Regions from separate parts of the Paenibacillus sp. 01T424 genome, predicted to be linked through region 4. Evidence: riboswitches for the same ligand, from Rfam matches in the RefSeq annotation. Region 4 holds a riboswitch; each other region holds the start of a gene.
The links. A riboswitch is a leader RNA that binds a small molecule or an ion and turns the genes downstream of it on or off. The one in region 4 is predicted to bind cyclic di-AMP.
Positions count from the first base shown of each region.

Region 1: another riboswitch for cyclic di-AMP. It lies ahead of AC1DPK_RS26695 (C40 family peptidase); the one in region 4 lies ahead of AC1DPK_RS03850 (NAD-binding protein).
Region 2: another riboswitch for cyclic di-AMP. It lies ahead of AC1DPK_RS01115 (TrkH family potassium uptake protein); the one in region 4 lies ahead of AC1DPK_RS03850 (NAD-binding protein).
Region 3: another riboswitch for cyclic di-AMP. It lies ahead of AC1DPK_RS22960 (ubiquitin-like domain-containing protein); the one in region 4 lies ahead of AC1DPK_RS03850 (NAD-binding protein).

Region 1 is NZ_JBFTPZ010000044.1:17,365-24,921, reverse strand. It holds gene AC1DPK_RS26715 (M1 family metallopeptidase) at 1-408, shown strand, start outside; gene AC1DPK_RS26710 (hypothetical protein) at 436-1,251, shown strand; gene AC1DPK_RS26705 (hypothetical protein) at 1,417-2,001, shown strand; gene AC1DPK_RS26700 (hypothetical protein) at 2,037-2,186, shown strand; cyclic di-AMP (ydaO/yuaA leader) riboswitch at 2,419-2,572, shown strand; gene AC1DPK_RS26695 (C40 family peptidase) at 2,576-3,052, shown strand; gene AC1DPK_RS26690 (FAD-binding domain-containing protein) at 3,211-4,554, shown strand; gene AC1DPK_RS26685 (MFS transporter) at 4,652-5,887, opposite strand; gene AC1DPK_RS26680 (GNAT family N-acetyltransferase) at 6,004-6,528, shown strand; gene AC1DPK_RS26675 (EAL domain-containing protein) at 6,525-7,557, opposite strand, start outside.
Region 2 is NZ_JBFTPZ010000001.1:291,967-299,523, forward strand. It holds gene AC1DPK_RS01110 (potassium channel family protein) at 1-615, opposite strand, end outside; gene AC1DPK_RS01115 (TrkH family potassium uptake protein) at 634-1,974, opposite strand; cyclic di-AMP (ydaO/yuaA leader) riboswitch at 2,065-2,269, opposite strand; gene AC1DPK_RS01120 (CPBP family intramembrane glutamic endopeptidase) at 2,515-4,173, shown strand; gene uvrC (excinuclease ABC subunit UvrC) at 4,139-6,043, opposite strand; gene AC1DPK_RS01130 (YqzM family protein) at 6,252-6,398, shown strand; gene AC1DPK_RS01135 (dihydroorotate dehydrogenase) at 6,476-7,557, opposite strand, start outside.
Region 3 is NZ_JBFTPZ010000033.1:8,456-16,012, reverse strand. It holds gene yabG (sporulation peptidase YabG) at 253-1,137, opposite strand; gene rsmA (16S rRNA (adenine(1518)-N(6)/adenine(1519)-N(6))-dimethyltransferase RsmA) at 1,214-2,131, opposite strand; gene rnmV (ribonuclease M5) at 2,136-2,684, opposite strand; gene AC1DPK_RS22960 (ubiquitin-like domain-containing protein) at 2,809-3,957, opposite strand; cyclic di-AMP (ydaO/yuaA leader) riboswitch at 4,206-4,386, opposite strand; gene AC1DPK_RS22955 (TatD family hydrolase) at 4,571-5,344, opposite strand; gene AC1DPK_RS22950 (HD domain-containing protein) at 5,362-6,660, opposite strand; gene AC1DPK_RS22945 (AbrB/MazE/SpoVT family DNA-binding domain-containing protein) at 6,931-7,185, shown strand; gene rsmI (16S rRNA (cytidine(1402)-2'-O)-methyltransferase) at 7,317-7,557, opposite strand, start outside.
Region 4 is NZ_JBFTPZ010000003.1:94,558-102,114, reverse strand. It holds gene metE (5-methyltetrahydropteroyltriglutamate--homocysteine S-methyltransferase) at 1-910, shown strand, start outside; gene AC1DPK_RS03860 (hypothetical protein) at 984-1,409, opposite strand; cyclic di-AMP (ydaO/yuaA leader) riboswitch at 1,413-1,574, opposite strand; gene AC1DPK_RS03855 (hypothetical protein) at 1,621-2,049, opposite strand; cyclic di-AMP (ydaO/yuaA leader) riboswitch at 2,489-2,687, shown strand; cyclic di-AMP (ydaO/yuaA leader) riboswitch at 2,779-2,949, shown strand; gene AC1DPK_RS03850 (NAD-binding protein) at 3,068-3,466, shown strand; gene kdpF (K(+)-transporting ATPase subunit F) at 3,590-3,667, shown strand; gene kdpA (potassium-transporting ATPase subunit KdpA) at 3,686-5,365, shown strand; gene kdpB (potassium-transporting ATPase subunit KdpB) at 5,384-7,417, shown strand; gene kdpC (potassium-transporting ATPase subunit KdpC) at 7,449-7,557, shown strand, end outside.

The sequences.
Region 1 (7,557 bases), on a different contig from region 4:
TGGAATGATTATTTCAGCCAATATGTCTACGGCAACAAAATGGCCGACTTTTCGATCGAATCGATTCATGTACGCCCAGTCACCCAAGATGGTGCTGAGATGTATGAATCTGTTGTACTCGTTAAGAAAAACGGCGGCAGCAATGGAGAGATTAAAGTGTTGATGAAGTTTACTGACGGCACCAAAATAACAAAGCTTTGGGATACTCAGGAATCCCATATGCAATATAAACAGCTGCATTCCGCTCCGCTTGAATGGGCAGTCGTTGACCCAAACAACAGCAATGTGCTTGATAATAAGCTCATTAACAACTACATGCAGGCTCAGCTGCCAGAGGATAAACGCACAAGATGGAGCCTCGGCGTTGTCCAACTAATTGAAGGACTGCTCGGGTCGCTGAGCTGGTAAGTAATTGCGTTCAAGGAGCGATAAACGATGAAAATACATTTGAAGCAAGGCTGGCGGTTAGCGGTAAAACATTTTTACATTGTTGTTTTATTATTTCTTTATCAGCTGATCTGGGGGTTCTTCCTTTACCGCTTCATTGATTCGGTCGTAGCTCCGCTGCTGCGTCGATATCCAAGCTCCGCTCCTTCAGAAGCAGCCGTTCAGCTATTCATGACCGAAGCACAATTCCAGCTGTTCAAGACCGATCTCATTAATCCTTACGTCTGGACGCTGGGCGGTCTCCTTGTTGCCCGAATGCTGATCACTCCCTTATTCAATGCCGGTCTATTCTATTCGTTAAATCAGTCCAGATCGAATAGAGGGACACGATTTCTAGAAGGTATTCGCAAAGCTTGGAAGCCTGTAGTTCTGCTTTACTGGATCGAGGTTATTTTATCTGTGGCTCCTGCTTGGTATGTGCTGCCGCGCTCACTGGATGCGCTTCTAGAGAGCGGCTCTATTCCAGAGCTGCTGCAAACGGTGCTGCCTAGCGCCCTTCTATGGCTCCTATGGGGCACAGTACTRCATCTGCTGTTTCTAGCCATGCAATTCAGCGCTGCATCAGGAGGAAGCATATTCCGTTCCTTATGGCACGCTCTCCGAAATTTCCTCACCTATGCAGCTGTGTCGCTCATCATGTGGGGGATTGGAGCGGCTGCTGGGCTTGTGGTGACAAGTCTCTCCATGCTGTGGGCCGGGCTGATTGCACTCATTCTGCATCAAGGCTATTATCTCATTCAAACACTGATGAAGGTTTGGACGATTGCCGCGCAATATGACTTTTTGGAAACGAAAAGAATGTAGCAAACCAAAAAAGCCTTCAGCGTCCTCTAGATGCTGAAGCAAAAATAAACCTTCATTCCACGCTTTGCTGTGGTGTGGAGGTTTTTTTTACAACTAACCGCAACTAAATGATGGCAGTTCTGTATAAATAACTGAAAGAAAATCAAAAATGGGGGATATTCACAAATGATGCGTAAAAAACTAGTTATTATATCCATGGTATTGCTCTTATCGGGCGGTTCATTGGTTGCAGCAGACAAACTATTTCAAAAGGTAACGCTCCTTTATAATAATAAGCAATCCACTGACGATGCTGTCGTTGTGGATGATAAGGTTTATATTAGCATTCGTTCTTTAAGTGACAGCCTTCAAGCCTTCGTCCAATGGAAGAGCAATGATAAGAAGCTCATTATTCAGAAGCCCAATGTGCATATGTTTCTAATGAACGAGAAGCGAGCTATGTTCGGACAGGTTGATAAAGGCAGTGTTCAGAAATTTTTAGTGCAAGCACAAATCGATAATTTGAATATGGCGATTTCAGAGTTCAAAGTGACCATCGTTGATCCTAATGATAAGGAAACGACAATCGACAGCCGCAGCCAGGATGATGATGATTTTAAAGAGTTCGTCGAAAAAGACACCTTTTGGTTCAGCTCCAAGCTCGTTTCCTACGATTTCAAAAATGCCGGAAAATACAAGGTACAGTTTTGGATGCAGCAAAAAAACAACGATCCACAGCTCATTTCTGAAAAAATCGTTACTGCAAAATAAATCTTTTTTTCGATTGCCCAAAGGGGGCTGTTCTCATGAACAGCCTCCTTTGTCTATTTCTGCCGCTCTATCTGGAGCAGCAGCTAGGCTGTCTGAATCTACGCTTATTCACGAGTGATATAGATGAGATTTTTCTAATTTATGAGGAGCAAAATGGTGAAATACCGCCGTTTACGGCACTTTAAGCTAGTCCTTGCGATATAGCGCCTAAAGGACAAAACGGTATATTTTACACAACATCCACATAATTAATGAAATTGACTCCATGTATTTAGTTAGAAAGCACTACTATGGCGTGTTTATATTACAGAAAGAACGGTTTAACGAAGCAAATTGTCAAAAGGTTACATGAGAATTATTAGAAATTGCCACTAAAGGCAGGAGATCATTGAAAATAATCGAATATTTCTCAAAGCAATAAAAAAACTGCCTAATTCCCTATTGGGATACGGGGGAACCACTTTGGGTGAATTGATTCCGACGTTTGAGTTTTTTTCAAACGCCCGAGGAATCATAGGGAGCCTTCAACCGAACCCCACAGCTAACCTCGTCGGCATTGGAAGGAGTTTCACAATTGAAGAAGATTACCACATTAATCCTGGGTCTCGTTCTCGTGCTCGCTTTTCAAGCGGGAAGCGCTTTCGCTGACTCAAAATTGAACGGAATTGTTAATGATCTTATTGGCACTCCGTACAAAAGCGGCGGAACGTCGTCGAAAGGCTTTGATTGCTCCGGCTTCACGAGCTATGTGTTCGAGAAAATGGGCATTGAGCTTTCACGTACTTCTGGTTCGCAAGCAAAAGAAGGTACAAAGGTCGCTAAGGCTGACCTCATTGCGGGAGATCTTGTGTTCTTCGACACAGTTGGCGGCAATAATAGCGCCGTATCCCATGTTGGCATTTACATTGGAGATGGAAAGTTTGTACATTCATCCTCGAGCAGAGGCGTTGTAACTGACAAACTTAACTCCGAGTACTATGAGGGACGATATGTAACTGCTCGTCGTATCATGGATGCTGATTCATACCAAGCCAACGTTGACGTAAAATAGAGCAACCTAATCCCTCTTCTTGAGGGTTGAACGGGTAGACTCATCTAGCAAAGCCGCAGTTTTTTGTCCTCTGACGACAAATGACTTGCGGCTTTGCTGTTTCATTCCAGCTGGAATGCGGCCGTTCAATGTTGCGCTTATGGAAGGAGCTATCACTGATGTATTTGTTTATTCACCGCAAGGATTTGCGTATTGCAGATTTGCGCGCTTTTGATTATTTGAAGAAAAAAGAGAAACAAGGCATTCATTTGCTAATCATAGATCCCGTTATTACAGGAGATGGCCGTTTAACTAGTCATAGCGGCCGGAATTTCATGGCGCAAGCCGCCTCGCTTCTGCACAGCTATTCTAATGCAGGAAAGGAACTGCATGTGCTTTATGGTAATCCTGCTGCGATCACCGAAGCACTGCTGCATGCGCATCCTATTGATGAGGTTATTGTTCACACAGACTATACGCCTTACTCACGGCAGCGAGATGAGCAGCTTGGGCTAACCACACGCAGCCTTGGCCGCCGATGGATGTCTATTGCCGATTCACCTCTTGCTGATCTAGATGCTTTCCCGGCATTTGCTCGAAAAATGGAGCCATACAAGGTTTTCACACCCTTTTATCGCAAGTGGAGCAGCTTTATGCTGGAGTGCTATAGCCCAATGAGTGAAACGACGATTCATGAGCTTGCTACCTTAAGCGAAATTAATGCCAAGGTTGCGCAGTCCTTCGCTCTGCCCGAATCCGTTTCATGCGCCCTAGGCGGCACAAACGTGCAAGGATCGTCCAAAGGATTATCCAAGCTGGAACGGTTCGTACGAGAACGCCTTGCCTCTTATTCGGAGAGCAGGGACGCTTATGCCGATGATCATACAAGCCAGCTTGCACGTTTCCTTAATACGGGCGCCATCTCCGCCCGCCAAGCCTACGAAATGACCCAAGGGCTTCCGGGGTCTGAATCATGGATACGGCAGCTGGCATGGCGTGATTTTTATTTATATCAAGCGATGTATCATGATGATTTCTTTCGTTACGAGCAGCTCGCTGATATATCCAAGCTCTCAGATGCTCATCTAGAAGCATGGGCTGCAGCTGCCACCGGCATTCCAATCATTGATGCGGCCATGACGCAGCTCAATCGTACAGGTGAGCTGCCCAACCGCTTGCGAATGGTAACAGCTATGTTTTTAACTAAAAATCTGCTATGTCCCTTCACGCTTGGCGAACAATATTTCCGCCTTCACTTAAGCGATTATGACAACACGCTTAATCGCGGCGGTTGGCTGTGGTGCTCTTCACTCGGGTATGACGCAGCGCCTTACTTCCGCATCATGAATCCCGCAACTCAGTCACAGACGCATGATCCTAGCGGCAGCTATATTAGGCGCTGGCTGCCTCATTTGAATCATCTGACAGACAAAGAGATTCATCAGCCGCAAAGCGGTGCCATCGTCGACTTGAAAGCATCACGCGCGCGCGCCATAGAGGTATACAAAACCATTCTTAAATAGCTGAAAGCATTTAGAATAACACGTTTAATAATAAATAAACCTCCACACCCGCTTTGAAACAGCGAATGTGGAGGTTTTTTTATAATTTGCAGTTCAGCTAAGCCTTGGATCGTATGCTGTGAACTTGTTTTCTTCCGAGTAGGAGCATCGCCGCTAACAGAAGCAGCATCAGTATAACTAAGCTGCTTATATACCATAACGTAGATTGCACATTGTACTGATCCATTATCCAGCCAGTCAAACGAGGAAAAATCGCTCCTCCAAGCCCGCCGAATGCTACAAGCAAACTCGTTGTCCTCTCCGTCATACCCGGAATGAGCTCATTGGCATAAACAAGAGCGATACCGAATATACCCGAGAAGAACAATCCGCTAAGTGCGACAAAGGCAAGCATCCAGCTAAGCTGACCCATAACAGCCATTAAAACAAAAACGACCGAGGCGCCCGCTGTAGCAATAAGCAAGTAACGCGAATAACCCATTCGGTCAGCCAGCAGTCCCGCAAATAGACGCCCTAGCACCATCGTTCCCCAGAACAAGCTGAGCACCGCTGCCGCACTGGAATCTCCTACACCTGATCGAACGATGAGAATAGAAGGCAGATAGTTGGAGAAGCTCATTTCCATTCCTACATAAATCATAAAAAATAAAGCCGATAACAAGAGAAATGGAAGTGCTTTGCGCGGATAGCCAAAAAAGACAGATCCGCGAGTGGTTTGCGATCCTTCCAACTCATTCGAATGGCCTTCCTTCACTTCCGGTGTTCGAGCAACTATACCAAGCTCATCATCCAGCTCTCCAAAGGACATCGTCAGCCAGAGAACAAAGGTGATGCCTGACATCGCTGCCAGAATCGGAAAGGAAACCTGCCAAATGCTATGCTGAATCAGATAAGCCGCTGCAATTGGAATCAACAATGCGCCAACGCCAAAAAAGGTTTCCAATCGGCTCATCGCCGATGCCTTGCCGTTTTTCGCCATATCAATAATCATTGCGCCGACGACCGCTTCCGTCATCCCAAAGCCAAGACCCGCAAGCGGAGCAATCGCGAGCATCCAGCCCCATGGCAGCAGCAAACTGTATGCCGCCTCACTGAGCGTCAGTACGCCCATCGCAATCAGTACTGCGCCTCTTTTTCCAACTCTCGAAGTAATAGATGGCGCTAACAGAACACCCACCAGGAACCCGAGGAATTGATTCATAATCCATTGCCCGCCATCTTTATAGGTTAAACCATAATGAGCAATGAGCTGTTCCAAGATAGATCCGCCCACAACATGGGCAACGCCGATGACTAAATATGACAAGCAGCCTAGCCAGATCAACTTCTTCATTTTGATGCTTCTCCTTATTTACGCGCGATCAACGCACGCCTATCTGTTATAATAAACCTATTTCATTCGACATTCGCTCTATTCAGCTACTTTTTTTCAAGCGGAGGTAAAAACAAATGACAAGCCATCAAAGCTCTATTCATTATAATCGAGATGAAGGCGATATGACCATATGCCCGCTCGAAACCGGCCATGCACAGCAACTATGCGGCTGGCGCTACGAGGCTCCATTTGATGTTTATAATTGGCCGACTTGGGAGCAAATGAAAAAAGACGAAATCGAATTTGGCGATCCCGTCCTTCGTGCTGCCCAATATATGGCTGTCCTAGACGCTCAGTCTGCGCTCATTGGGTTTGCGCAGTTTTTTCCTTTAACAGGCGTAACGCGGCTCGGGCTCGGATTGCGGCCTGATCTTTGCGGTAAAGGCCTCGGCCTTGCCTTCACACGTCTCATTGTCGCAGAGGCAATAAGGCGCACCCCTCAAAACGAAATTGATTTGGAGGTGCTTACTTGGAATACTCGTGCGATGCGCGTTTATGAACAAGCCGGCTTCCATATTACAGACACCTATGCGCGTTCTACTCCTACTGGCTTTGCCGAATGCCATTGTATGGTTTATGAGCCAGCAGCCGCACGTTAACGACGCTGGGCTCCGCGCTCAGAATCCCTCAAATCCATAAGTAAAATAAGACCAGGCGCTGCTAGAACAGATACGGTTCTAATCCATGCGTGAGAATCGAGATCAGTATAGGCGCGCGAAACGATTGCACGTCGATGCTCATTGAGCTGGACGAGATTAGGAACAAAATAGGGACGCCAACACCAGTTGGCACCGCGGTATTGCTCCTCTCGCCTCCAAGCCTTGTCCGCATCGCGATAATAGTTGGATGAGAGCTGAATACCGCTCTCATTGCACAAATAAACCCGAATGCAATGGTCGTAAAGCTCGGGAAGCAGCCCCTCTATCCATTCATCCTCATGATCCAGGTAACGCGTCTCCTGAACAAGCGCAACCCACTGCTCTGCCAGCTTCTCCGATTGCCGCTGCCAATAGCGTTCAGTTCCAACGAAATGCAGCAGATGCTGATCAAGCTCCGCTTCAATTAGAGATGCAAAACAAGCAGGCTCACGAAACTCCGGCTCTGCCCTTGCAAACATATAGCCTTGGACGTAACGGGCGCCTGCCTGAATTGCGCGGGCCAAATCCTCCCTTGTCTCCACTCCCTCGACGAGCAGCGAAGCTCCAATTTGCTCTGCTAAATCAGAGAAGGATCGCAGCACACCGAAATAGCCGTCATGAGTCGCGCTTTTCTTAATCATATGAATATCGATTTTGAGCAGGTTGGGCTGAATGTGAGCAATCCGATCCGTATTGCTAAAACCACTGCCTACATCATCGATTGCAATCAAACAGCCCCTTGCCCGGTATATGTCGACAACAGAACGAAGCCTATCCATGGAACCTTGGAAGCTTTCCTCCGTTATCTCGATGACAATTCGTTTAGGGTCAATTCCGTACTTATCAAGCAGCGACAACGTGTAGAGCTCGCCGATCTCCTCATACCGATAAATCCAAGACGGCTTCAAATTAATGAATAACATGGGCTGTTCTTCTTCCATTGAAGCCAGCTTCGAGAATGCCTGCTCCCGCAGTACCCGGTCCACTATA
Region 2 (7,557 bases), on a different contig from region 4:
TATAATAACCATGACATCACGAAGTGAAAGGACATCCGTTGCTGTCGGTGCAATAATGATGCCATTAGGCTTATTTATGGCTACGATGCTGCATCCAAATCTAGCTCGCGGATTAAGATCATGCAATGACTTGCCATCCAAGCATTGCGGTACGGCAAGCTCGGCGATCGTATACTCTTTGGAAAGCTCGATATAATCTAATAGATTTGGGGATACAAGCTGATGCGCAACTCGAATACCCATATCGCGCTCAGGATAGACCACGCGGTCTACACCGATTTTCTCAAGCACCCGGCCATGCAGTTCAGTCAAAGCTTTCGCTACAACTTGCTTCACTTCCAAATCCTTAAGCAGTATGGTTGTTAAAATGCTGGATTGAATGTCATCGCCAATCGCGACAACTCCGCAATCAAAGTTTCTTACACCCAAGGAGCGCAGCGCTTCTTCATCCGTACAATCAGCTGATACAGCATAGGTTAGAATACCGCTCATGTCCTGAACGGCTTCTTCATCCTTATCTATTCCAAGCACCTCATGGCCAAGCTGGACGAGTTCGCGCCCTAAGCTCGAACCAAATCTCCCTAAGCCGATGATGACAAATTGTTTCTTTTTAATTCCCACTTGCAAAGTCTCCTATCCAATCGTAATTTTGCCTTCTGGATGCCGATAAAGCTCTTTCTCTGTACGAGGCCCAAGCGCGTATGCGAGCGTCAGGGGTCCAAGTCTTCCGGCAAACATGGTTAATGCAATGACTATTTTCCCAACAAGGCTCAGCTCTGGCGTAACACCAACGGATAATCCTACTGTTCCAAATGCTGATGTCGCTTCAAACAATAGCTTTATAAAAGCTTGATCCTCCGTCATCGACAAGATCATCGTTACAATAATGACAAGCGATAAAGAGATCAAAGTAATCGTGAGTGCTTTAAAAATTCTGTCTTTGCCTAATCTGTAACGGAAAAGAACGATGTCCTCTCGTCCTCTAATCATTGCAAATACAGCGCCGACCAGCGTTGCAAAAGTTGTTGTTTTGATACCGCCGCCCGTCGAGCCGGGCGAGGCGCCAATAAACATTAATATAATGGTGAAAAACATCGTTGCTTGCCGGATAGCCGTATAATCAAGCGTATTGGCTCCTGCCGTCCGCGGCGTTACCGACTGGAAGAACGAGGACAAAATTTTCCCGCCCCAGTCCAGAGAGCCCAGTGTCTTCGAATTCGAGAATTCAAAAATAAATATGACGAGTGTCCCTACTGCAATAAGCGTTCCTGTCATAGATAGCACGACCTTGCTGTGCAGCGACAGCTTGCGGTTTTTGCGGAACTCCATCAGGTCCGACATAACGACAAAGCCGAGTCCACCCGAAATAATCAGCATCATAGCTGCAATATTGACGACTGGATCAGAAACGTATAAGGTCAAGCTGCGATAGTTCCCAAAAATATCAAAACCAGCATTGTTAAACAATGAAACCGCATGAAAGGCTCCAAAATAAATCGCTTTGCCCAGCGGCATATCAAATGCAAACCTCGAAGCAAACAACGCAGCGCCAATAAGCTCTATTGTCAATGAATACACAATAACGCGTCTAATCAAACGCACGATGCCTTCCATGCTCGACTGGTTCATGGATTCCTGCAGCAAAAGCCGCTCACGCAGCGAAATCCTCTTGCGAAGTACGAGCGCTACCAGCGTTGCCATCGTCATAAATCCGAGTCCGCCAAGCTGGAACAGGCACATTAATATGATTTGACCCCATATAGAGAAATAAGTTCCGGTATCAACGACAACTAACCCTGTTACACAGGTTGCCGAGGTTGCCGTAAACAGCGCATCTATAAAAGGCAATCTCTCACCGCTTACCGATGCAAAAGGCATGGATAATAATAAGGCACCCAGCAATATAATAAGAGCGAATCCACTTACCAAAATACGCGGGGGTGACCACTTCAAAACATTCCAACTAACCTTCATTCATTTCCCTTCTTTTTGATTATGTCATATTGTCATTTATTGTTTTTAAGCATAAAAAAAAGCACTGGAAACTCAAGTGCTCGTGCGATGAGTCCTGTTCCAATACGCCTTCGAGGTTAGCTGACGGATTCGGGCCTGGACAGGCAGCCCTATTCAGCGGAAGAAGACGATGCTTCACCGCTAAAATTCACCCCATGCTATCTAATGTTGAACTGCTTTGCTTTCAGCAGGCTCATCCATTTAGACAACTTTATGGTTCCCCCGATTTCCTTAGGAAATTCGGCTATGCTATGCAATTAGTATGACGATAACGATTATAATCCCTAAGCACTCCTGATATAAAGGTGACGTTTATGACAAACAGGACGATATTAGCTCAAATTAGGGCAATGGGACGAACCAGCACATAGCTAGCTTGCTGGACATCGTTATTTCGCATTTTTTTGAAAACAAACGGTCATTTTCATTGGATAATTTAGGGATTCATATGTTAAGGTAATAAAATGAGCTATTTATTATGAAGACAGTTGAGGTGAAACTATGATTGATTCTATTAAACCCAATGAATGGAAACGATTTATATGGGCAGCAGTTGCTTGCTTTATTATTTATGGAGCCGTACAAATCGTTCCAATGATTACAGCTATCTCATCTGGCGAAATGAATACCAAGGTCATTACGAAATCAGCGGCGGAGGATAAGGCGTCTGCATTTGTTGAAAAAGAAACAGGCTTGAAGGTGAAATCAGCTAAAGCTGTACATCAAACCGATAAAATTATGAATGGCTACTTATCTAAATATGAGCTAGTCAAAACATATACGGATAAATATGACCCTAGGTTTCCTACAGATACGTTTCAGGTTGATCTTAAATTCGTAGGCGGCGGCAGCGGATATGTTTATCTGCATATGCACAGCGGGAAAGTCGTAGCTTGGAACTTGAAGCTTGATGAACTCGACGGTCAAAGACTAACAGAAGATGAAATGCAAAAAGTGGTTAAAACATTTTTGAACAATCAATCATTCAACAGTGAACAATTTTTAATTAACAAACAAATGAAACCAGCTGGATCATTGAATGCAAATGGTGATTTGGTCGCAATGCCTCTCTCTGGATATGAAATGAAAAATGCACAGTTTATGATCACTTTAGATGCTCTTAACATTAATGAAAAGACGGTCATTACGAGATATAAACCTACATTTAAAGCACCATCCGATTACATAAACTATGTAGAGAAACAAGATAAAATAGCTGGATACCTTACCTCTATCGGTTATCTGTTCATGAGCTTCGTTTTATTCGTCTTAGCTATTATTTACTCCGTTTTGTATCGAAAACATACATCCTTTAAATACGGAATCGTATTAACGATCATTTATTTAATTACTTATACGATCATGAATTTAAACGTTCTGGATGGTATCCGGGCTACGCTCGGCGAGACGGATATGGCAGGCGCTACCGTTTCGATCACTGCCATCGTAAGTGTTCTGCTAGCGATTCCAATGGCAGGTTCCATTTATGTATCCATTGTTGCCGGAGACGGCCTCTGGAAGGCGCAGGGCCGCGCTTTATGGCCGCGTTTTGGTCAAAGAGGGTATGGCGATTATGTTTGGCGCAGCGTCGGCTTGTCCTATTTATTCGCGATCATCTTATTCGCAATTCAATCGGTTATCTTTATCGCCTTGAAGCTGTCCATTGGCACTTGGGAAACATCAGATGCCTCACAATCCCCATACAATATGGGCATTCTTTGGCTGATGCCCGTGCTTGCTTGGGCTGCCGCAATTGGCGAAGAAGCCGTATTCCGCTTCTTCGGTATTGGACTATTTCGCAGGTGGTTTAAAAACACGTTTGCCGCAGCACTGCTGCCTACCTTCTTCTGGGCGCTCGGCCATGTGATGTATCCTTTTTATCCGTCTACGACGAGATTGTTTGAGCTGATGATTATCGGGCTGTTGTTCAGCTTTATCTTCGTCAGATACGGCTTCATTACAGCCATGTTCACCCATGCCATCTTCAACAGCGTTGCAGTTGGCCTATCCTTGCTCACTATTGGAACAGCACCGAACATAATCTCGGCTATTTTCTTCTCCGTGCTGCCGGTACTGATTGCATTTGTTCTAAAATATTTAAGTCACAAAAAAGAGAAGAAGCCGTCTATGACGACGACTCCTCCCCTAGGGCAGCTATAATTTGCGAAGCTAATTTATCACCAATAGATAGAGGCCGGAAGTCTTCGACTGAGGCCTCTTTTATTTTTTTGATCGAGCCAAAATGCTTGAGCAGCAGCTTGCGTCGTTTCTCGCCAATGCCCGGAATCGAATCAAGCTTCGACTCCACCATGGATTTGGCGCGCTGCTCGCGGTGGAATGTAATCGCAAAGCGATGCACCTCATCTTGAATGCGCTGCAGCAAATAAAACTCCTGGCTGTCCCTTGGCAAAGGAACAATCTCCGCAGGATCTCCAGTCATAAGCTGCGCTGTCTTATGCTTTGCATCCTTCACAAGACCGCAAACCGGGATGTATAACCCAAGCTCATTCTCAAGCACGTCGAGCGCCGCTGATATTTGCCCTTTGCCTCCATCGACTACAATCAGATCCGGCGGAGCTAATTCCTCTTTCACCACACGCTCGTAGCGGCGCCGTATGACCTCGCGCATCGTTTCGTAGTCATCTGGACCTTGTACTGTCTTAACCTTGTATTTACGGTACTCCTTGCGGTCTGGCTTGCCGTCCGTAAAGACAACCATAGCCGAAACTGGATTCGTACCTTGAATATTGGAGTTATCAAATGCCTCGATTCGGCGTACTTCATCCAGTCCTAGCCATCCTGCAAGCGACTCTGACGCTTTAACGCTTCGTTCCTCATCTCGTTCGATGAGTCTGAATTTCTCGTCCAGCATCACCCTTGCATTATCGATAGCCATCGTTACGACCTCGCTCTTGCGTCCGCGCTGCGGCATAAGCACCTTAACCTTCAGCCAGCTGTGCAAGGATGCAATGACATCGTCAGCGTGCGTAGCGGCTGCCTCATCAACTGCTGCCACTCCGCCCGCTGATTCCACCGCTTCCAGCTCAGGCGGTATTGGCAGCAGGATTTGCTTAGGCAATGCCGGATTATCGCTATAATACTGCGTAACGAATGTCATGAAATCATCATACTCTTCCCCGTAATAAGGAAAAGTTGTGCCGTGCCGCTCAATGAGCTTCCCTTGGCGCATGTACAATATTTGAACGCACATCCAGCCCTTATCTACTGCAAAACCAAAAATATCACGGTCAAGCGCATCGGACATCGTAATCTTCTGCTTCTCCATGACCGCATCGATTGCAATAAGCTGATCCCGAAGCTCCTTCGCCCGTTCAAATTCGAGCTTCTCGGCTGCTTCCTCCATCTTGCGCTGCAGCTCATTTTTCACGACATCTTGACCGCCGTTCAAAAACTTTGAAATTTCTTGAATCATCCGATCATATTCGCTCTGCTGTACATCAAATTCACACGGTGCAATACATTGTCCTAGATGATAATACAAGCACACCTTATCTGGAAGTGTCTTGCACTTGCGAAGTGGATATAGCCGGTCCAGAAGCTTCTTTGTCTGCTGAGCGGCATAAGCATTCGGGTAAGGGCCAAAGTACTTGCCCTTGTCTTTAATGATACGTCTTGTGACCTCGAGCTTCGGATGTTTCTCGTTCGTAATTTTGATATAGGGGAACGTTTTATCATCCTTTAACAGGACGTTATATCTTGGATGGTATTGTTTAATTAAGTTGCATTCTAAAATGAGTGCTTCCATATTGCTAGAGGTTACAATGAATTCAAAATCACGAATTTCAGATACAAGCCGCTGCGTCTTGCCGTTGTGGCTGCCGTTAAAATAAGAACGCACGCGATTTTTGAGCACTTTTGCCTTGCCTACATAAATGATGACGCCTTCGCTGTTTTTCATGAGGTAACAGCCTGATTGATCCGGGAGCAAAGCTAGTTTGTTCCGTATCGTCTCTTTTGCCTCTGCAAGCTGCTGCTCTGCCTGCTCCCGATCCGTTTGCTGATGATCCATGCTCTCGCCTCCGACTGCCAAATGATTCTGTTCATATTTTATCATAACTCGGCTATACTTTGTTTTACAATTGTCACCGGTTCTGGCTTTACAACTGTTTATCTGTTTGAGTATACTAATATAAGTTGAATAAACCGATACTACATAAAGACGACCGTAAATTGGTTGTTACTTACGCAATCGGTCTTTTTCAAGGAGGACGTCAACGATGGAAAACGTAAGAGACCCGCGCGAGCATTTTAACGAAGAGCCTCGCCATGACTTGATGGACGTCGTGTTCGGCTTTGGCGGCATGCTCGGTTTAATGACCGTCATTTTCGCTGTTGCTGTAATCGTGAAATTCATCATTTCATAAGAAAAAGGAGCAGCGAGCTGCTCCTTTTTTTTGTTGCCTATCAACGATACGCAGCTGATAAATCAGATATAATTCCGCTATGCTTGTTGCTTTATCATTAAATAAGGATACAAGAAAATAAGTCCGAGTATATAAAGCAATAACGCAAACAACGCAGGTGAAAGATGCAAAAAATCGATATAACCGATGGATAGATGAACACTTAAGCCCGCATAGAAGCCCGGTGCTCCGCCAAGCAGCAGCGTCCACCATATCCAGCGCGATCCCTGCTGGATTCCCCATAGCGCAATAATAAGAATGGCCAGCGCAGCACAGAACAACGCTCCGCCAAATCCTGCTCTATCATGGGCTATTAACGGGATGAGTTTCAAGTTCGCCCCATTCAGCTCGTTATGCGTCGTATTCAAATAAACCAAATCCGACTGTACGAACACCTCTGTAATCCCAACGCCTGCGATCGTTAAACCGCCTACAGCCAGCGCAAAGCCCAAAACAACAAAACAAAATTGTCCATACATCGCCAAACGCCATAATCGATCATTACGAACATTAACTGGCAAGCGATAGGGCCGATCCGGATTTCTGCGCATGGATAGCAGAAACATCGGGAACAAAACAGCAGCAGCAAGCGCATGCAGCGGGTCGAAATAACCGTATCCAAGAAATAAGAAAAAGCTTAAAAACCCAACAATACCCGACGTCATCAGAGCCGTTCGAGCCCAGTGCAGACTATGCTTTAATCCATGTCTAGCCAGCTGAACATACAATATGCCGATTGTAATCATCGTACCGGAAAGCGTAATTCGGTCATGAGACATAAAATGCAGCAAATGATGGTTGACTTGCTTCAGCTCGTCCAACGTCATGTCTATAAAATTCAAGTCATAGGACAGCAGCACCGTAGTCGCAGCAATAATCCAAGACAATATCCCGCCAATAATCATGCCGATTCCAAGCAGGAGCATCCAGCCCCAATGCTTCCAGAATGATGGAGTCACTTGCGCAGGAAGATCTCGGACCTGCTCATAAATGACAGCTTCATTAATCCGTTTTGGCAGACCAGGCCCTGCATAAATCAGCCCGCTGTGAAGTAGAACGGCGTTAGCGCCTGCTTTCAGCAAATCTAACGCATCCTGCGGCTCATGCACGCCCCCGCCCG
Region 3 (7,557 bases), on a different contig from region 4:
ATAACCAAAAGGAGGAGGGTTGTCAAACAAAGCAAAATATTATATCAGTCGGTATATTTACTTGTCAACGGTGATTTCACCCATTTTTTAAAAAACCATACATAACGAAGCAAAAAATATACATATTAAGAAGTTGATTCAATTTAAACGTAACATTTGATACAAAATTGTGGCGAAAAGGACATGTTTGATTAGACTATTTTCAGCCTGAAAATAGTCTCTATTCATCCCTTCAGAACATATCGTTATCTGTTACTGCTTTAATACAGAGTTCGGTGACGTAATTTTTGGCTTTGGCAGACCTACACGGAAGCTGCCCATTGTCTCAATACCGCCCACGCCGTCAATTCCGCTTATCGTACCATGAATGACATCTGCTAAGTTAATCGTGTCTTTTATGGATGTATAGCTTGCTTTAATCGCTATATAAACAGGATCGAGCGCATGAATCAATATTCGTCCTGGCGAGCTTGCAAAGTTTGAGCCCACTTGCAGCAAAGCTTCAAAATGGGATTGGCAAGCACCTGCAATAACGATCAACCCGTCACGGCTTCTCTCATATTCTCTAGCGACGCGTACGGCATTAACGAAATGTTGTGAGTTTTTATAGCTGCTTAAACTGTACAGATCCATGGGCAAACGGCTTTTCAGTACGCCATCATGACCTGTTATTACGACAATATCCGGTTGAATTTGGGGCAGCAGACGGTAAAGCACATCAGCCATCTGAGACTCATGCACATGGAGACCGTGGGAAGGAACTTGCATCGTATTGTACAGCTGCATGCTCTTCTTCAAATAATTACTATCACCATCAAGGTGAAGTACCTTTCCTGGCACTTCAAAGAATGGTTGAGTCTGCTGCAGCGCATGCCGAATATGCTCCTCATTCTCAACCGCTTGACGTTCCCGTTCAGAATGCATGCGTCTTAATGAATCATTCACTTTAATTCGAACTTCTTGCACCGCACTTGTCGTTTCTGGATCGCGTATGACCGACAAATCAGGAATCGGAGCATCCGCAAGCAATCGGTAATCCGTGCCTTTCAGAACGGCAGTATGTGTACGAATAGCCTCAACCTTGAACAGCACGTCACCGCCATACGATTTGCGGACGACCAGGTCCCCTTGCTTCATGGGTAAATCACCTCTTCGTCTATCCTATGGGCAGAACGTGCGAATGGTGAGTATTTTATGATGAAACGGCCTAGCTCTACCAGCCGGCCTCCAGCATGCTGCGGCTAATCCGCGCAAATTCCTCGAGCGACAACGTCTCACCGCGTCTTATAGGGTCAATATCGTTGCTTAAAAGCATTTCCGTTAATGCTTCGCGGCGCTCCTTGCCCACGAATGCCGTTAGATTATTCGCCAGTGTCTTCCGTCGCTGTGCAAAGCTGGCTTGCACCACTTTAAAGAAATGATCCTCATCGGGTACATCAACAGCTGGCTTGTCACGCAATGACAGCTTAATAACGGCTGAATCTACATTTGGCTGCGGTATAAACACCGTATGAGGCACCATGCAGACAACCTTAGGCACGCAGTAATATTGAACGGCTACACTGAGGCTGCCATATTCCTTGCCGCCTGGCTTCGCTGCCATCCGCTCCGCGACTTCCTTCTGAATCATGACGACAATATGCTCAAGCGGCAGCTTCTCTTCAAGCAGCTTCATAAGAATTGGCGTTGTCACATAATAAGGCAAGTTGGCAACAACACTTACACCTGTTACGTCCGCAAACTGCTCTTCGAACAGCTTCTTCAAATCAAGCTTAAGCACATCGCCATGAATGACGGTTGTATGCTCCTCGCCCTCCAGCACATCCTTCAAAATCGGAATGAGCCTATTGTCGATTTCGACAGCCGTCACCTTACCAGCCGCTTTGGCAAGCCGCTGTGTGAGCGCGCCAATACCAGGGCCGATTTCAAGCGCGCCCTTCGTTTCATCAAGCTCAGCTGCCGCTACGATGTTATTTAATATATTTTGATCGATCAGAAAGTTTTGTCCCAAACTCTTTTTGAAGGAAAAACCGTATTTCGCAATGATTTCTTTGGTGCGTTTGGGCGTAGCCACCTCTATCGCGGATGGCTTTACTGCTTCCTTGCTAAGCTCACTATGCTCTTGACTCATTCAGCTATCCCTCCAGTTCCTTTTCCATTTGACGGAAAGCTTCCGTAAACTCTGTTTTGGAAATCCGAAAGCTTGTACAGCGCTTATAGAACTGCTTGCCATTCGCATAACCAATTCCGAGCAGCTTGCCTATAACCAAGCGACGATTAGACGCATCAGGATGTACAATCAGACCTGCATCCATTAAGTCTTCCCAGCTAATTTCTCCCGCTTCATCTGCCGATTCTGTTCGGAGCTCAGAGAGCGCCGCACGAATAGCCTCGGGGCTCGCATTTTCGATGCCGATGTCCCCTTTGTACAAAGCCTTCTCCTGCGGCAAAAAAGCATGCTTGCATCCTGGCGCATGACGCGCAACAATCTTGCGAATGCGTTCTCCTGCATGATCAGGGTCTGTGAATATAATAACGCCGCGACGCTCATTGGCCAGCGCAATCCTCTTCAATACATCCTCACCGATAGCAGAACCATTCGTCTCTATGGTATCTGCATCTACCGCCCTTTTTATTGCAACGGTATCATCTTTGCCTTCAACGACAATGATCTCTTTGATCACCAAGATCATCCCCTTCTACATAAACTGTATTAGACCCTTAGACATGCAAAAAGAAGAGGCAGTGCCTCTCCTTATGATGGCATATTTAATTGATTATTGCGATAAGATGATGGTAACCGCTCAATTAGCTTGCAGTTGGTTTATTCGGCCCCAGCACATATACAGTGATGCCTTTTTTCCTGCCGAATTTGTTCGCAATCTTTGTACTATCAAAGTATACGTCGATTTTGTTGCCTTTAACCGCACTTCCTTTATCCTCAGCGCGGCGGAAACCGATTCCTTCAATATAAACCCACCAACCGATGGGAATAACCTTCGGATCAACAGCTATCGTCCGACCCTCTTGCACACGAGTGCCTGATGATGTAATCCCGTATTCCGGATGGCTTTCATCTTTTCCTGTTGAAGAGAGGTCTGCAGAATAAGCAGTCAACGTGACATTTTTAAGTACTTTTCTCGCCTTAAACGTTACACCGCTCTTCGTAAGCGAAGTAAAGCTCGGGCTCTTGTTCGAGAGCACAGATACTTTAGGCTCTTCCTTCTTCGTTCCGATGGCGACAACCTGATTAACCGCAGCGGTTTCAACCACTTTGCTGACCATCTTCTTCGATATAAGAATACCGTCCTCGTACTGCTTCTCGATACTCTCTACGATCAGACCTTCCTTGCCGGGTTGAACAAGCTTCTGCTTGCCCGCTTCCAGCGTTGGATCGTTCTTCTTCACAATAGAGAATGGCATTGCACGCTCTGTCTCAGCTACCTTCTTATCTACGCGAACGACGGTTACAGTCAATTCGTTGTCCAAAACGGTATGAAGCGGAGGTATTACTTTATCTTGACCACGAACTGGAATATGTAATTCCTCGATCGCTGCCTGCACTGTTCTCTCTGTCGTATATACAGTAGAGGTCTTGCCATCAGCCTTCACAATTACCGGTATCGCATGAGTCACCTCTATACGATCTCCGTCCTTTATTGCCGCATTAAGCGGTATGGACACCTCATCATGTGGTCCAATTGCGATAGCTTGTTCATCCAGTAGGCGTTGCAGGACCCATTGCTTCGTTTCCACAATGGTTTCTTGTCCGTTCACTACTACGGAGACGCTTTTGACAGCCGTTCCGTACAACAACACCAAAAACATGAAAGTCATAGCGATTGAGATAGTAGCACTCAAAAGAATCAAACGCAAGTTTTCACGCTTCCATCGCAATGCGAAAGACATGCTGGATGATCGTTTCCCATGGGTGTCCTTAACCTGGAGTATTCCCACTTCATCGGTCCTCCTTCATAGCCCCGCCGCCAAGTGTTACGCATGATACAACTGACGCGACTATAGTATATTGGCGTGCGAGCACGCAATCCAGTACTGCTATCGATCCTCCCACCCCCATCTTTTATCCCTATGTCGACAAATTCCCGATTATTCGAAAATAAAAAGAAGCCGTCGACAGAGGATCTGTTTCGTGGCTTCCCGGTTAAATGATTCACTGGGATACAGAAAAATGGATGCACGAGGTTGATCACTCTCTATAACGCTTGCGAGGTTAGCTGACGGATTCGGACAAGAGAGTCGCCCTATTCGTTACACAATGCTCATGGCAATGGCTTCGAAATTCACCCCTGAAGAATTCAAAATACGGAATTAAAAACCGTACATGGTTCCCCCGCTCTCCGAATGGAGATTAAGCGTAAACTGGAAATCCAATACAAAATTTTATTGCTCTGAGATGAATCATACCTTCATACGAGGTCAATTGTAAAGATACGATAAAAGACGATTTAAGCGAAAAAGCAGGATAAAGCAGGAAAAAATAAGCGATTATCGCTATAAAAATTAGTTTTTACGCGATAAAGGTCTCTATTTCTCATTATTCCTCTCGTTTTTAGACAATACCAAAACATCTTCGACCGTTTTCAGTCGTAATTACGCCTATTTCTTCTACCGTTTTGCCCAATAATTCGGCTGCTGTCTCTGCAACTAAAGAGACGTAAGAGGACTCATTTCGCTTCCCTCTGAACGGGTGAGGAGTTAAATATGGAGCATCCGTTTCGATCAAAATTCGGTCGATCGGAACCTGCTTAAGCACCTCTTTTGGCACCCTTGCATTTTTGAAAGTAACGGGTCCTCCAAATGATATATAGAAGTTCATATCAAGACATTGTTTAGCCGTTTCCCAGCTGCCGGAGAAGCAATGCATGACACCGCCAACCTCTGCTGCATTCTCTTCCTGAAGAATACGAATAATGTCCTCATGAGCATCCCGATTATGAATAACAATTGGCTTGCGCACCTTACGAGCAAGACGAATTTGCTCACGAAAAACCCTTTGTTGTACCTCTTTTGGAGAAGTATCCCAGTGATAATCGAGTCCAATTTCACCAATGGCAACAACCTTCTCATGCGAGCATAGACGTTCAATCCATTCCAAATCCCCTGGAAGCATATCTATACTGTCAACTGGATGCCAACCAACTGCTGCGTATATAAAATCATATTTCTCTGCTAGCGCCATCGTTGTAGGGATCGTTTCACGGTTAAAACCAATATTGACAAGCATATGAACGCCTGCATCCTTCGCACGCTGGATGACCTCGTCGCGATCCTCATCAAATTTTTCCGAATCTAAATGGGTATGTGTATCAAAAAGTAATGTCATGTTGATGTTATGCTCCTTCAATCGAGTTTGAAAAGCTTACGAAGTGAATCCGGCAATCGATGAATATTTTTTTTGAGCGGCTCTTCTGGATAATAAAGATGATATTGTCCTTGATGCAGGCCAGTAATAGAACGAATAATGTCGGATTTAGAGGATATTTCGCTTATATCTTCCAAACCATCTAACAACAAAATCGGCGCTTTTTCTTTCTTTTCTCCTTCTTTTTTATCTGGTCGATATACGTCATACGGCAGGTCAAATGGAAAATCGATTTCCATATGATAATCCGGATTCATTCCTATAGAAGAGAAACATTCGCTAATCTCATTTAGCAGCTCTTCATCCGGGTTTTCAAGCGTAATGTACTTATATAAAAGCCTGTTCAGAAATCGTTCACATAGATCGCTTAAAATAGGATCATGCTCCTCCGCCCACTCTGCGAAAGCGGTCTGAACGAGCGCTTCATCCAGCTTTAGATAGTCGTGTACCGTCATCGTGTTCTGAAGCAAGCATTTCAGCTGCTTAGGCATCCACTGAAAAGAGTAGCCACCCACGTAAAGCTCCTGTGCTCTACGAAATATTTGACGTAGAATAATTTCCGAGCTTCTTGTAACCGGATGGAAGTAAATTTGCCAATACATTTGATAACGAGACATCAAATAATGTTCAACTGCGTGCATACCGCTCTCTTTAACTACAATTTGCCCTTTATAAGGACGCAATACGCGCAAAATGCGCTCTAAATCAAATGTTCCATAGTTAACACCTGTAAAATACGCGTCTCGGAGCAAATAATCCATCCGATCAGCATCCATTTGGCTTGAAATCAAACTAACAACAATCGGATTTGGATATTTTTTTTGTATGACTGCAGCGACCTGAGCAGGAAACTGCTCCGATACAGCACTTAGCACGCGATTGATTTCTGTATCTCCCAAAATGATGTTACATGTCCACTCTTCGTGATCCGTGTCGAATACTTCTTCCAAGGAGTGCGAGAACGGACCATGACCAACATCATGCAATAAAGCAGCACAAAGCGAGACTAGCTTTTCTTCGACTGGCCAGTCAGGATAGCTGTTTCGTTCAAACTGAGAAATAATTTTTCGAGTAATTTCATATACGCCAAGTGAATGTGAAAACCGGCTGTGCTCTGCTCCATGGAAGGTCAAATAGGAGGTTCCTAGCTGTCGTATCCGGCGCAGTCTTTGAAACTCTTTTGTATTGATCAAATCCCAAATCGTTTGGTCTTGTACATATATATAATGATGAACAGGATCCTTAAAAACTTTCTCTTCGGTCAGCTGTTTTTTCATCGTCTCTCATCTCCTTTGTTCATATTTTCGACACAAAAAATGATTTTCATGTCGAATAGTGTCGGAAATTAGTTTCCAAATTGTCGAAGCTGTTGTATTCTATTACAGAGTAATATGACCGTACTAACTAGTCAAATACTTGTGAATTCAGCTATCCGGGGAATATTCCTGGTTGACTATTATGGTAATCGTTGGTATTATAGTAATCATAAAAGCAAAAACTATGTCGAACGATGACGAAACGTATTTTGAGAGGGGCAATAATAGATTATGATGAAATCTACTGGTATTGTTCGTAAGGTTGATGAGCTAGGACGCGTCGTTATACCGATCGAATTGCGCCGTACACTTGGAATAGGCGAGAAAGATGCTCTTGAAATCTACGTAGATGGCGAGCGCATCATGCTTAAGAAATATGAGCCTGCATGTATCTTCTGTGGCAACGCAGAAAACGTATCTTATTTCAAAGGAAAAATTGTTTGTCATGTTTGTTTGTCAGAAATGCCAACACCTGTGACAAAATAAAAAAAATAAGTTATACTGTACTTATCAACTTGTTAATTCTAACCTTTTTTATACTCCTTGATACCTTCCTGCGCTTGAACCCGGCCAGGAAGGTCTTTTTTTGTCTACTATTTCACATATATAATAATCATCTATCTATTTACTTCATTATATACTTCGCGTTTAGGCAAACCTCGATCGAGCGCAACCTTCTTAATGGCTTCCTTACGATCAAATTGTTCCTCATAATGAGCAACATGGGCAGCAAGATCAAGCTCAGACCACCAAATATCTGCCGCTGGCAGCTCACTTGCCCCTTCACCCTCTGATCCTTCCACCACAACACAAAATTCTCCGAGCGGCGGATGCTCCTCAAACCATGCTATACATTCT
Region 4 (7,557 bases):
TTCCTTTATCAACGATAAAATTAAAAATTGGATTGAAATCCAAGAAGAGCTTAACATAGACGTCCTCGTTCATGGTGAATTTGAGCGTACGGACATGGTCGAATTTTTCGGAGAGAAGCTGGATGGGTTCGCATTTACAAAAGCCGGCTGGGTTCAATCGTATGGTTCCCGCTGCGTAAAGCCGCCGGCCATTTATGGCGATGTTGTATTTACTGAGCCAATGACAGTAACCGAAAGCGTGTATGCGCAGTCGCTGACAAGCCGTCCGGTAAAAGGGATGCTGACGGGGCCGATTACGATTTTAAACTGGTCATTTGTTCGCAACGATATCACACGCGAGCAGGTCGCATACCAAATTGCGCTTGCACTCTCAGAGGAAGTAAAGGCGCTTGAGAGCGCAGGTATAGAGATGATCCAGGTTGATGAGCCAGCTTTGCGAGAAGGCTTGCCGCTTAAACGCAGTGATTGGGATGCCTATTTAAAATGGGGCGTGCATGCGTTCCGTCTATCGACTTCAGCTGTGCGTGACACAACACAAATTCATACACATATGTGTTATTGTGAGTTCCATGATATTATCGATTCCATTCTTGCGCTGGATGCGGATGTCATCTCCATTGAAACCTCGCGCAGCCATGGCGAGCTGATTCATAGCTTTGAGGAGAACACCTATGACCAAGGCATCGGCTTAGGCGTTTACGATATTCACAGCCCGCGTGTACCTTCAGTGGAAGAAATGGTCAGCATGATCGAGCGCGCCATTAAAGTGCTAGATCCTGCGCTCTTCTGGATTAATCCGGACTGCGGCTTGAAAACACGCGGAATGGAAGAAACGGTTGCTTCACTACGCAACATGATGCTGGCTACTTACCAAGTCAGAGAGCAGCGTGCTGCATTAGCGAAGGTTTAATCCCTAAATACAATAAGACAGTCCAGAACTAGGTTATCTGTTCTGGACTGCCTTTTTTTTCTTATGAACGAAATTAATCCAAAGAGATGTAGGAGACGGAACGTTGACGCAAAACAGACTCTTCATGGTCGTTGCTGTACGGGGCTGCATCGGCGGATTGTGCTAGGACATGCTTGACGGCGGAGACGAATAAGTCGAGAACGCGCCCATCCTGATCCGTTTTGTCATAGTGATACTGGTTAAGAGGTGGTAGAGGAATGCTGCCGATAAAAGACTGAAGCAGGTCGCTCCATCGTTCTAAGTCAATGAGCTCTTCTGTGTCGCTGGCAAATAGTTCACTCCAGCCGAAGCCTTGATTGCTTGTTAAACGAAGACATACGCGATGGCCTGCAGAATCGACGGCAAGAGCAGGAATGACGAATAGCTCGATTCGTGTGACAGATAAATAAGGGGTCTGTTCCGTAAAAAGATGCAGATTTCGTGCACAATTTGTCAACATATACATCTCTCCTTTATTCGCTTACGAGGTTAGCTGTCGGATTCGGGCTAGAGAGAAAGCCCTACCAGGGTTACAAATCCCTGGATTCACCCCTTGCGAATCGATCTCGATCGATCGCGATGGTTCCCCCGCTTTTTCATTCGAAAAATTCAGCGTAAATAGTTTACTCTTAATTATACCCTTCATTAACGCATCTGTAAATCAGAAGTGCTTAAAATAACGATACATAAGAGATAGCTTGTTTAAATAAAGTATGCTCTTCACGGTCATATTCACAGTTTGGAAAAGTGTAATGATTGGATTCTATATGCAAAGCAGCGGCTGCAAACAAATGAAATATACGCTCGTCCTTCATCATTGGATCTGTTTGAAAAACAAAAGGAGACGCAAGAGGAAGTGTGCCGATGAACCTTAGCAGCATACTGCTCCATCTGATCCAGTCGCAAGGCTTCTCGGATTTTTTAATAAACAGCTCACTCCAGCCATGACCATTAGCAGTGGAGAGCCTCAGGCAAACACGGTAACCATTCGATTCAAGCAAGCAAGCCGGCAGCACAAACATTTGAATTCGTTTAATTTCAAACAAGGCAGCAGGATGATTTTCCAAGCTTGGCAAAGGTACTTCAACTGGTGTAGACATCAATGAGATCTCTCCTCGATTTGAATAATTCACCGATAATACTCAGCCATATTGGCTTGCCGTCTATGGTAAACCCGAAATGCAATATTGTAAAACTGTGGTATATCGTGAAAAGGCAGCCATATGCCATATTAAAAGAAATCCATTCGTTATGGCAGTAAAAAGATATTTATTCTTCGAAATACTCGTTTATTCTCTTCCATTCTCGATTATAGAGAAATCTGATTATTCACGCATAAAATCGTTGGAAAGGGATTGAACACTATTTTTGAAAACAAGAGTAAAACTGAGAAATAGTGAGATATCGAGAGATCGAAATGAATGTAAGCGTTGCGAATCGCTCTGCAAGGCTGAAACTGGCTAAATTAGGTAGCAGACTGCCTTTACAGTATTTATAGCGAGGAGTAATATTCGATACAGGATTTATAAATAAGTTTCGATTTACTGATCGCTGAGTTTCCGTGAAAGCGGAAGCGGGGGAACCAATAATGACGCGATGCGCCTGTTCGATGTGAGAGTCGAACAAACGCAGAGCAGGGGTGAATCTTTGACAGGTGCCATGGATACCGGTCAAAGTAGGGCGACTCTCACCGCCCGAATCCGACAGCTAACCTCGTAAGCGTGGACCGAGAGAGGAATGATGAAGCTTGTGATCGATTAACTTCGACCGCAGAGTGTCATAGACCTCTGTGGTTTTTTGTGCCCAAAAAAGCTTAATTTGCTACAAAATGTAAGAAAACGCTGAGTCCTGCAGCAGCAGGAACGGGGGAACCAACGAACGATTCGTGTGTAATCACGACTTCGCTTCATGGGGTGAATCGCTTGAAAATGATCAAGCGTAGGGCAACTCTCAAGGCCCGAATCCGACAGCTAACCTCGTAAGTGTACTCGAGAGAGGCAACAGCCATCGTGCTTCCCGCGGCTTATTCTGCTGCGGGCAAAGAAGCCGCGGGAAAAGTTCCTCTTATCCCAAGGCTTCTTTTTTGTTGCCTTTTTTACCATATGGAGGAGAATTCGGTTGCAGGAAGAGCATATTATTGTTGCTGGTTTAAACGAGGCTGGCCAATCATTTATACGAACTTTGCAGTTTCATCAATTAAAATTTATCGTTTTGACAAATAGTAAACAGGAAGAAAAACAGCTTCGCAAGCAGGGCATCAGCAATGTTTTGTACATCAATACGAATGATCGTCAAAGCTGGAATGTTCCTTCGATGAACATTAGCGAGGTATTTATATTCGAGAGCAGCTTGGCGCTTAGCTGCCGCTTTGTACAGTGCTGTAGAGCTTGGACCTCAAAGTCCATTTACGTCATCACACAGCAGTGGAATCCAAGGGCTATTTACAAGGGGCTTGGAGCGGATCATATCGTATTCTCTCATACCGGTGAAGTCGGTTTTCTATTAAGCAACAAATAATGCAGGAGGGGTTTACATGCAGGATTTTTATATGTTCGGGGCGTTGTTAGCTAGCTTCGGTTTATTTTACGGATTTTTAACTTGGTGCTCCAGTGTTATTGAGAAAACAGGGGGCGAAGGCTAATGACTGTCATAGCGATAGCGGCTGTATTTGTTTTCGTTTATCTGATTTATGCTTTAATTCATCCGGAGAAGTTTTAATAGAGGGGGATTTACAAGATGGATATTTTACAATTGCTTATCGTCATTGCCGTTCTTGTATTGTTAGTTAAGCCGCTTGGTACTTACGTCTATCATGTGTTCTCAAATGAACACAATCGGTTAGACAAAGTATTCGGAGGGACGGAGCGATTTATATTTAAGCTTATTGGTCTCAAAAAAAGAGAGGGCATGAGTTGGAAGATATACGCACTCAGCTTTGTTGCAACCAATTTAATTTTAGTTGCTTTCAGCTATTTGATATTGCGGTTCCAAAATGCACTGCCGTTTAATCCAAATGGCATGGCAGCCATGGAGCCTACACTGACTTTCAATACAGTCATCAGCTTTATTACCAATACGAATCTTCAGCATTACAGCGGGGAAAGTGCCTTATCTTATTTCTCCCAAATGGCGGTCATCATGATGATGATGTTCACGTCAGCGGCGACGGGCTTCTCGGTTGCCATCGCGTTTGTTCGTGGGATTACGAGTAAAGGAACGACGATCGGCAACTTTTTCGAGGATTTTGTAAAAGCACACACAAGAATTTTTCTTCCGATTTCCTTTATTATCACGCTAGTGCTTGTCGCTCTTCAGGTGCCGCAAACACTTGATCCAACATTTACAATTAAAACGCTTGAGGGAGCCATGCAGCAAATTGCAATCGGTCCTGTAGCTTCGCTTGAATCCATCAAACATTTGGGCACAAACGGCGGCGGTTTTTTTGGAGTGAACTCGGCTCATCCATTTGAAAACCCAAATCCATTAACGAATGTGATTCAAATCTTGTCGATGTGGGCGCTGCCGGCTTCACTGCCTTATGCATTTGGGCTTTTTGCTAAAAACAAAAAGCAGGGCTGGGTTGTATTCTCCGCCATGATGTGTCTGTTTCTTGTGTTTCTAAGCCTTGCTTACACATCGGAGAAAACAGGCAATCCTGCAATGAGCGCACTAGGAATCGACGCGACTCAAGGAAGCATGGAAGGCAAGGAAGTAAGGTTCGGTATCGCGCAATCGGCACTGTTCACAACGGTAACAGCTGCTGCGACAACGGGTACCGTCAACAATATGCATGACACGCTTACACCGCTTGGCGGCTTGGTTCCGCTTGCTGAAATGATGCTTAATGTCGTCTTTGGAGGCAAGGGAGTAGGGCTTATCAATATGCTCATGTACGCCATACTAGCTGTGTTTATATGCGGGCTGATGGTCGGCCGAACGCCAGAGTTTCTGGGACGAAAAGTAGAGCCGCGAGAAATGAAACTGATAGCGATAGCGATTCTAGTTCATCCCTTCATTATATTAGTGCCCACAGCCATCGCTTTTATGACGGATTTGGGTCACGGGGCGATAACGAATCCAGGGTTTCACGGCATTAGCCAGGTGCTTTACGAATATACGTCATCGGCTGCGAATAATGGCTCCGGCTTTGAGGGATTAGGCGATAATACGCCTTTCTGGAATATTAGCACTGGACTTGTCATGCTGACCGGCCGCTATATTTCGGTGATTGCGATGCTTGCGGTTGCAGGATCTCTTGTTCGCAAGCAGCCTGTTCCAGAAACAATCGGGACGTTCCGTACAGATAATGGACTTTTCACTATATTACTAATTGGTACTGTTCTTTTAATTGGTGCATTAACCTTCTTGCCGGTCATCGTGCTTGGGCCGGTTGCAGAATATTTGACACTCCGCTAACGGATGAGGTGAACGATAATGAATAAAAATAAGAAGAATAATTTGCTGTCGGGAGACGCGGTTAAACATGCCGTTGTCGATAGCTTTGTGAAATTAAATCCAGTTACGATGATGAAAAATCCCGTTATGTTTGTTGTCGAGGTAGGGACGGTTATCGTTCTGCTGATGACTATTTTTCCAAATTACTTTAATTCTCAAGAACGCATAGGCTTTAATATTACCGTGTTTTTCATCCTGCTTTTCACGCTGCTGTTCGCAAACTTTGCTGAAGCCATTGCAGAGGGCAGAGGCAAGGCACAGGCCAATTCGCTCAAAAAATCTAAGCAGGAAATGAGCGCCAATAAGCTCGTCGGCAGCTCTATTGTAGTCGTATCATCAACGGAGCTCCGCAAAGGCGATATTTTCATCGTCTCCCAAGGTGAGATGATTCCTGGTGATGGCGAGGTCATTGAAGGGCTGGCTTCCGTAGATGAATCAGCGATTACAGGTGAATCGGCGCCAGTTATTAAAGAAGCTGGAGGAGATTTCAGCTCGGTTACAGGCGGTACAAGGGTTGTGAGTGACAAAATTAAAGTGCGCATGACGAGTGACCCCGGGGAGTCATTCATCGATCGGATGATTGCCCTTGTTGAAGGAGCGAAACGTCAGAAGACGCCTAATGAAATTGCGCTCAATACACTTTTGACTAGCTTAACGATTATTTTCTTAATTGTAGTTGTTACGTTGGCACCAATCGCTAACTATTTGGATATCCACTTAGAAATTCCAGTATTAATTGCGCTGCTTGTATGTTTGATTCCGACGACCATCGGCGGACTATTATCAGCAATCGGCATTGCTGGGATGGATAGAGTAACTCAGTTTAATGTACTGGCTATGTCAGGTAAGGCTGTTGAAGCAGCAGGCGACATTAATACGATGATTTTGGATAAAACAGGAACGATCACATTCGGCAACCGGATGGCAAGCGAGCTTGTGCCTGTCGGAGGCAGCAATCTTCAAACTTTATCGGGTTGGGCGGCTATTAGCTCGATTAAGGATGAAACGCCTGAAGGCCGTTCTGTGCTTGAATGGATGAAGAAGCAGGGCTTAAGCTATGATGCTTCACTTGCGGAAGGCGGCGAATTTATTGAATTCAAAGCAGAGACGCGAATGAGCGGTATTGATCTGGCAAACGGCCGCCGAGTTCGGAAGGGCTCTGTCGATGCGGTTCGGAAGTGGGTAGCTTCACAGGGGGGGACCATACCAACCGATTTAGAAAATATTTCGAATACGATTGCTACATTAGGCGGTACACCGCTCGCAGTAGCTGTTGATAACCAAATCTTTGGTGTTATCTATTTGAAGGATACCGTTAAGCCAGGAATGAAGGAAAGATTCGATCAGCTGCGTGAAATGGGCATCAAAACGATTATGTGTACGGGAGACAATCCGCTTACTGCAGCAACCATCGCACATGAAGCGGGAGTCGACGATTTTATTGCGGAGAGCAGGCCGGAAGATAAAATAGCTGTTATACGCCGTGAACAAGCCGAAGGAAAAATGGTTGCGATGACTGGTGACGGTACAAACGATGCTCCTGCACTTGCCCAAGCGGATGTGGGTCTTGCTATGAACAGCGGGACGATTGCTGCTAAAGAAGCTGCCAATATGGTTGATTTGGATTCGGACCCTTCCAAAATTATTGAAGTCATTGCTATCGGCAAGCAGCTGCTTATGACAAGAGGGGCACTGACGACTTTTAGTATCGCTAATGATATCGCCAAATATTTTGCAATCATTCCAGCGATGTTCATGCTTGCCATTCCCGAGATGGGCGTTCTAAATATTATGAATTTAGGCTCTCCATTGTCTGCTATACTGTCGGCGCTTATTTTTAACGCGATTATTATTCCGCTGCTTATCCCGCTTGCCATTAAAGGCGTAGCGTACAAACCGATGAGCGGAGCCAAATTGCTTAGCCGCAACGTATTCATTTATGGTCTGGGCGGTGTCATTGTTCCGTTCGTTGGCATTAAACTCATCGACTTTGCAGTGCATTTATGGATTTAATATAACCATACACGAAAGAAGGCTTACCTATATGAATGAACAAGCGAAAAACGCTTCACGATTCCAGTTGTCATCGTTAATGATACCTTTGCGAATCAGCATCATATTTATGATTATTTGCGGCATTATTTACCCGCTTG